DNA from 2 places in the Rhizobium sp. YTU87027 genome. Region 2 is predicted to be linked to the other one. Evidence: predicted binding sites of a transcription regulator. Region 2 holds the regulator's gene; the other holds the start of a gene.

Region 1 (3,409 bases), 1.1 Mb from region 2:
GATCTTCGACCCCATGGTGTGAACGATTCGCCAGCCGCCGAAGAGTGTCCCAAGCGCCATGGCCGTCTGGCAGGAGAGCACGACCCAGAGCGGTACGTGGAAGCTTCCCCCGAGATAACCCTGCGAATAGAGGAGCACGGCAATGATGCCCATCGTCTTTTGCGCATCATTGCCGCCGTGGCCCAGCGAATAGAGGGAGGCGGATGCGAATTGCAGGACGCGGAATGTGCGGTCGACAGCGAAGGGTGTCTGTCGAACGAAAATCCAGGAGACGACAAGCACGAGGAAGAGCGCCAGCATGAACCCAATCAACGGCGACATGACGATCGCGCTCGCTGTCTTCAGCAATCCGCTCCACACGATTGAGCTGAAGCCGACTTTCGCGAGGCCGGCTCCCACCAGCCCGCCCACCAGCGCGTGCGAAGAACTGGACGGGATACCGAAGATCCAGGTGACGATGTTCCAGATGATCGCGCCCATCAGTGCCGCGAAGATAACCAGCGGCGTGATGATACTGGGATCGATGATGCCGGTTCCCAGGGTTTCGGCAACGTGGAGACCGAAGAACAGGAACGCAATGAAATTGAAGAAAGCTGCCCAGGCGACGGCATAGTGAGGTCGAAGCACGCGCGTCGAAACGATCGTTGCGATCGAATTCGCAGCATCGTGCAAGCCGTTCAGGAAGTCGAAAAACAGCGCAACCGCGATCAGGCCGGCTAGCAGTGGAAAGGCGAGAGTGGCGTCCATCAAACGTTCTCGATCACGATGCCGCTGATTTCGTTGGCAACGTCCTCGAAGCGATCGACGACTTTCTCGAGTTCGCCGTAGATTTCGCTGCCGATGATGTATGCCATTGCATTTGACGCGCCATAACGGAGAAAAAGCTCCTTCAGCCCATTGTCGTGCAGCTCATCGGAGCGTCCTTCGACGCGGGTGACTTCCTCGGCAATCGCCATCAATCGAGGGGCGTTGGCGTTGATGCGGTCGAGGAGGGGGATCGCTTCGGCGATGAGATGAGCGGCCTGCACGATGGCCGCCCCCATTTCTTGCATGCGGGGATCGAATTGGGTCTGCTCGAAGAGCCGAATCGTCTTGACGGTCTTGTGCATCATATCGATCGCGTCATCCATCGACTGGATCAGATCCTTGATATCGACACGGTCGAAAGGTGTGATGAAGCTTCGGCGAACCGCGAGTAGCACCTCGCGGGTGATCTCGTCGGCATCGTTTTCGAGTGCGACGATCCGATCGCAATGCCGCTCGGTGTCCTTGCCGGCAAGCAATTCGTTCAGCGCTTCCGCCGCCCCTACGATCGTCTGGGAATGCTGGGCAAAGAGGTCAAAGAACCGGTCTTCCCGTGGTAGAAGTTTGCGAAACCAGTTGAGCATTCAATCCATCCGTTTGAGAATTTTTAGAAGCCCGTCATAAATTGGCGGGACTTGCAATAAAAGTGTCACAATTGCACCGGCCAAGATTCTTTTCGGTCGCGCTTTGCAACGGGCGTGAGGGAACTTGAAACTTATCTGAGCGTTAAAGTTCTAAGCGTTTTCTGGCGCGAGACATGCAGGAAATGAGAAGGTGCTGGAATGAGGAAGCTTGCGGTACTGGTATTGGCAATTGCGACGGGCCTGTCCGGCATCGGACCGTCCTTCGCCGAAAATTCGGGTGACGAGCATTCACCTCAAAGCCGCGGTGAGTTTGGAGATTCCGGCGCCAGAAACAGCCGCAACTACGACCGCTGCAGCTTCTATCGTTGCGGTGGTTACCGGCATGGCCATTATGGTGGGCGTTACTATCATAATGATTACTATCGCCATTACGACAACGATGCCGGCGCACTGATCGGTGGCTTGGCGGCGGGCGCGATCATCGGCGGACTGATTGCTCAGCCACGGGCCTACCCGGTCGGCAATTCGCACGTCGATTGGTGTTACAGCCGTTACCGCTCCTATCGCGCATATGACAACACCTATCAGCCGTATTATGGCCCGCGGCGGCAGTGCTACTCACCATACTAATGGTTGATCATAGAAACCGGCGGGCATATCGATTGGAAATCCTGCCGGTTTTTTAATAACCCCCTTGCACTCAATTTCTATTCATTCTAAATGCCCGCCAACGCTTCGGTGAATGAAGCGCAGTGAGGCCTCGTGGCGGAGTGGTGACGCAGAGGACTGCAAATCCTTGTACCCCGGTTCAATTCCGGGCGAGGCCTCCATCTTAATTTTCTATCCGTAAGATATTGATTTGCAGTCGGATTTTGTGACTCGGCTGCGGTGACTGTCGCCAAGTCTTGTCGGGCGCCGGCGTCTTATTCCGGTTTTCAGGTTGCTGTTCAATCGCCAGCCGGCAGTAAGTCTCCTGCCGTTTCGATCCTGGGGAATTTATTTGCAGCGAGCTCGCCAACCCACTTACTCCAATCGGACTAGGACCTAGGTCCATCTGTGACAGCTCTTACAACGGAGCTATGTTCTTTTTGCTGGTCTGCCGGGGACAAGATAAGGCGTTGAAGGTATCGGACCCACTCCTTGATCAGCTCCATTTCGCTGCCCACGGCAGACAGGGCGGGGGTAAGTTTTCTGTCCCAGCAATGCTGAGGGGGCGGCCAAGTTGGTCGCCCCCTCCCGGATCATGATTACGTGATCTTGCCGAGCATCTTGGCGGTCGGGGCCGAACGCTTCTGGACGCCTTCCTTCCAAATTTAAGCTCCGACGACATTTTTCTCCACCGGCATAGTGAAAATCCGCAAGGTGTTAGATTTGGTGCATGCTTTCCATGACCAAATCGGCGATTGCTGGGTTTTCGATAGGGCGCTAAGGTTTACCCTCAATTCTGAGGAGCGCCTATGATGTCGGCGACCAAAATACCGCAACTGATCTTTGCCTTAAGTGTGGCGCGCGAGATGGCCGAGCGTGAACTCCACGCCGAGATGCTTGTCATGCTGATCGAGGAGGCCCTGAAAGAGGCGCAGGAAGAGGCGTTGCGCCACGGCATTCTCGTCGACATAGAAGAGGAAACCGAACTGCAGTAGCCTTCACCGGCAAACCGAGCGGCCCCGGCCGCGGCTGTTTTCGGCCCCGGCCGGGTTGTCGATCGGGGAGGGGCTGGGGAGGCTCCGGGATCGACCGCGACACGATATAGGTCCCATTCGACGGCCGCCATTGGTGCTTAAAGGTAGGTTTCGTCGTTTGTTCTTGCCTAAAAAGAACTTCTCAACGGTCCACTCGTCACCCACGCCGCGGCTTGCAGTTCAGTTGACCCTTTGCAGTGACGGCATTGGTGACACGCCGGTTGTCGCGACACTCGGGGCGCTGACTCTCACAAAGGGGATAAGGAGTATGATCGCCAGCAGCGCGCCGATGAAGAAGCCGCCCAGCACGAGTGGTTTGATTGCCATGTCACATCCGTC
Region 2 (3,409 bases):
TGGTGGAACTGCGTGCCCGCGTCGGCATGGTGTTCCAGAAGCCAAATCCGTTCCCAAAGACGATCTATGAAAATGTGGCCTACGGCCCGCGCATCCACGGTCTCGCCAAGACGAAGGCCGACATGGACCAGATCGTCGAAATCAGCCTGCAGCGCGCCGGTCTGTGGAACGAGGTAAAGGATCGCGTTCATGAAGCCGGCACTGGTCTTTCCGGTGGCCAGCAGCAGCGCCTCTGCATCGCCCGCGCTGTTGCCGTCAGCCCGGAAGTGATCCTGATGGACGAGCCGTGCTCGGCACTCGATCCGATCGCCACGGCAAAGGTCGAGGAACTGATCCACGAACTCCGAGAGAACTACACGATCGTCATCGTGACGCACTCGATGCAGCAGGCCGCCCGCGTTTCGCAGCGAACCGCCATGTTCCACCTCGGCAACCTCGTCGAGGAGAATGATACCGACAAGATGTTCACCAACCCGGACGACCCACGCACCCAGGACTACATCATGGGCCGCTTCGGTTGATCGGCCGTTTCGGTAGCACTCACGATATTCAAGGATGATCCCTATGGCATCGACACATATCTTTTCTGCGTACGACGATGATTTGAAGTTCCTGTCCCGCCGCATTTCGGAAATGGGCGGCTTGGCCGAGCAGATGGTCTCGGATGCCGTTCGCGCCCTCGTCAACGGCGATACGGCTCTCGCCCAGAAGGTCATCTCCGACGACGTGATCCTTGACCACGCCGAACGCGAGATCGGCGACAAGGCCATTGTCACGATTGCGCGCCGCCAGCCGATGGCGGCCGACCTTCGCGAGATCATGGGCTCCATTCGAATAGCGGCAGACCTCGAGCGCGTCGGCGATCTCGGCAAGAACACTGCCAAGCGCGTCATTGCCGTCCAGAGCGCCGGTGTGCCGCGTAAGCTCGCCCGTGGCCTCGAGCACCTCTCGGAGCTGGCGCTGGTCCAGCTCAAGGAAGTTCTCGACGTTTATACGAGCCGCGCTGCTGACAAGGCAAAGTCGATCCGTGAGCGCGACGAGGAAATCGACGCGATGTACACCTCGCTATTCCGCGAGATGCTTACCTACATGATGGAAGATCCGCGCAACATCACCAGCTGCACGCATCTCCTGTTCTGCGCGAAGAACATCGAGCGCATCGGCGACCACGCAACCAATATTGCCGAAACCATCTACTACATGGCCACCGGTGCCCAGCCGGAAGGCGAACGTCCGAAGGACGATACCGCCAACACCGTCGGCGCAGTCACTGAATAATCGTTCCGCGACCGCGCCCCCAGGAGACCGAAACGAATGATCCCCAAAGTAGCTGTCGTTGAAGACGAAGAGGCACTGAGCGTGCTTCTTCGCTATAACCTCGAGGCTGAAGGTTTTGAGGTCGATACCATCCTTCGCGGCGACGAGGCCGAGATCCGGTTGCAGGAACGCACGCCGGACATTTTGATCCTCGATTGGATGCTGCCGGGCGTATCCGGCATCGAACTCTGCCGACGCCTGCGTATGCGGCCGGAAACCGAGCGCCTGCCGATCATCATGCTGACGGCTCGCGGCGAGGAAAGCGAACGCGTTCGCGGCCTCTCAACCGGTGCCGACGATTACGTGGTCAAGCCGTTCTCGACGCCGGAGCTCGTTGCTCGCGTCAAGGCGATGCTTCGCCGAGCCAAACCCGAAGTCCTCTCGACGCTGCTGAAATGCGGCGATATCGAACTCGATCGCGAGACGCATCGCGTTCATCGCAAGAGCCGCGAGGTCCGCCTCGGCCCGACCGAGTTCCGGCTTCTCGAATTCCTGATGGCATCGCCCGGCCGCGTCTTCTCGCGCTCGCAGCTTCTCGACGGCGTCTGGGGTCACGATATCTATGTGGACGAACGCACCGTCGACGTGCACGTCGGTCGCCTGCGCAAGGCGCTGAACTTTTCCAACATGCAGGACGTCATCCGCACCGTTCGCGGCGCCGGATATTCCATGGAAGCTTAGTCCTTTCAGGCGAAAGCTTGAAAGGGCTTCGATCACCGCCTCAACAAAAAAACGGGCCTGCGAAGGCCCGTTTTCTTGTTCCTTATCCGGCTTCCGGGTCAGGCGACCCGGTTGGCGGCCTTGCGGCGCTCGTTGACCGGCTGGTAGGCCATGCGCTGATGGTAGGTGCAATACGGGGAGGAATCCGGGGACTCGCAGCCGCAGAAATGGAAGTCGTCCTTCAGCGGATCGCCGACCGGCCACTTGCAGGTGCGTTCGGTCAGTTCGGTCAGGCCAAGGCGACGCGAAATCGGAACGACCACATTCGCGGCCGGACGGAAGCTGACTTGCTCGATCGCGTCGATCTCGATCTCTTCCTTCAGCATCGTTGCACCCTGCTGGCGGGTGACGGTACGCGTGGTGACGCGCGATGCATAGTTCGGAGCGCGCGGCGCCGAGGTGGTGCGCTTGGGCGTTCTGACCGTTGTCGTCGTGCCCCCGGCCTTGGCACGGCCCGGCAAACTCAAACGGTGGACTTTGCCAATGACAGCGTTGCGGCTTACACCGCCAAGTTGTGCTGCGATCTGGCTGGCGCTCAGTCCCTCGGACCACAGCTTCTTCAGTTTTTCAACGCGCTCGTCTGTCCAGTTCATGCCCCTGTCTCCGCCTTATTAGCGTTGGTGCAGGCAGAATCCTTCACCGTTGCCCCGGACGCATCCGAGGCAAGAAACGCTTGCTCGATTTTGGTGACTAGTTCCGCCGCATGCAGTCTAGTAATTGAGTTTTAACCTAGTGTGAGGCTGACTCCGTGACAAGAGTCGGTTGAATCTCGGCGAATCGAATTTCAAGTTTTCCCCAACTTGCTGGGCGTGAGAGTCATTTATGCAACATTAGTTGTTGATAGGTCGGCCACCTTCGGATGGCAGCTTGACGCGTGCGGGAAAACCTCAGTTTTGTTGACATTGCAGTGCGAAAAGTAAATAGTGCTGCTTGCCGCCGAAAGGCGGCATTTTTAATTTTCGGACACTGCGTTCCTTAGCCGGAGTCCGGCCGCTGATGAATGTTGACAGGAGATCGCGCCATGGCTGAAGCCGCGCTTTACGACACCTACTCTCGTGCCCCGCTGCGGTTCGAGCGAGGAGAAGGCGTGTGGCTGATCACCGAAACGGGCGAGCGATATCTTGATTTCGGCGCAGGCGTTGCCGTGACCTCCGTCGGCCACGGCCATCCGCATGTGGTGGGTGCGCTGAAGGAGCAGGCTGATAAGGTCTGGCACCTGTCCAATATTTATGAGATCCCCGGTCAGGAAGCGCTCGCGAAGCGGCTGACCGAGGCGACGTTCGCCGACAAGGTGTTCTTCACGAACTCCGGCGCGGAAGCTCTGGAATGCGCGATCAAGACCGCGCGCCGCTACCAGTTTTCAAAGGGCCAT

Evidence for each region. The regulator PhoB, encoded in region 2, activates phosphate uptake and scavenging genes when phosphate is short. The targets are predictions, from matches to a motif close to TGTCATNNANCTGTCAT.
Region 1: NBG89_RS06195 (DUF47 family protein) is a predicted target of PhoB. The motif match lies at 1,441-1,457, and genes of this name have one in related genera.

What each region holds. Positions count from the first base shown of each region.
Region 1 covers NZ_CP098440.1:1,217,747-1,221,155, forward strand. The annotation lists gene NBG89_RS06190 (inorganic phosphate transporter) at 1-747, opposite strand, end outside; gene NBG89_RS06195 (DUF47 family protein) at 747-1,388, opposite strand; gene NBG89_RS06200 (BA14K family protein) at 1,587-2,018, shown strand; tRNA gene NBG89_RS06205 (tRNA-Cys) at 2,145-2,218, shown strand; gene NBG89_RS06210 (hypothetical protein) at 2,846-3,031, shown strand; gene NBG89_RS06215 (hypothetical protein) at 3,251-3,397, opposite strand.
Region 2 covers NZ_CP098440.1:149,239-152,647, forward strand. The annotation lists gene pstB (phosphate ABC transporter ATP-binding protein PstB) at 1-521, shown strand, start outside; gene phoU (phosphate signaling complex protein PhoU) at 565-1,278, shown strand; gene phoB (phosphate regulon transcriptional regulator PhoB) at 1,315-1,998, shown strand; gene NBG89_RS00765 (GcrA family cell cycle regulator) at 2,097-2,630, opposite strand; gene NBG89_RS00770 (aspartate aminotransferase family protein) at 3,059-3,409, shown strand, end outside.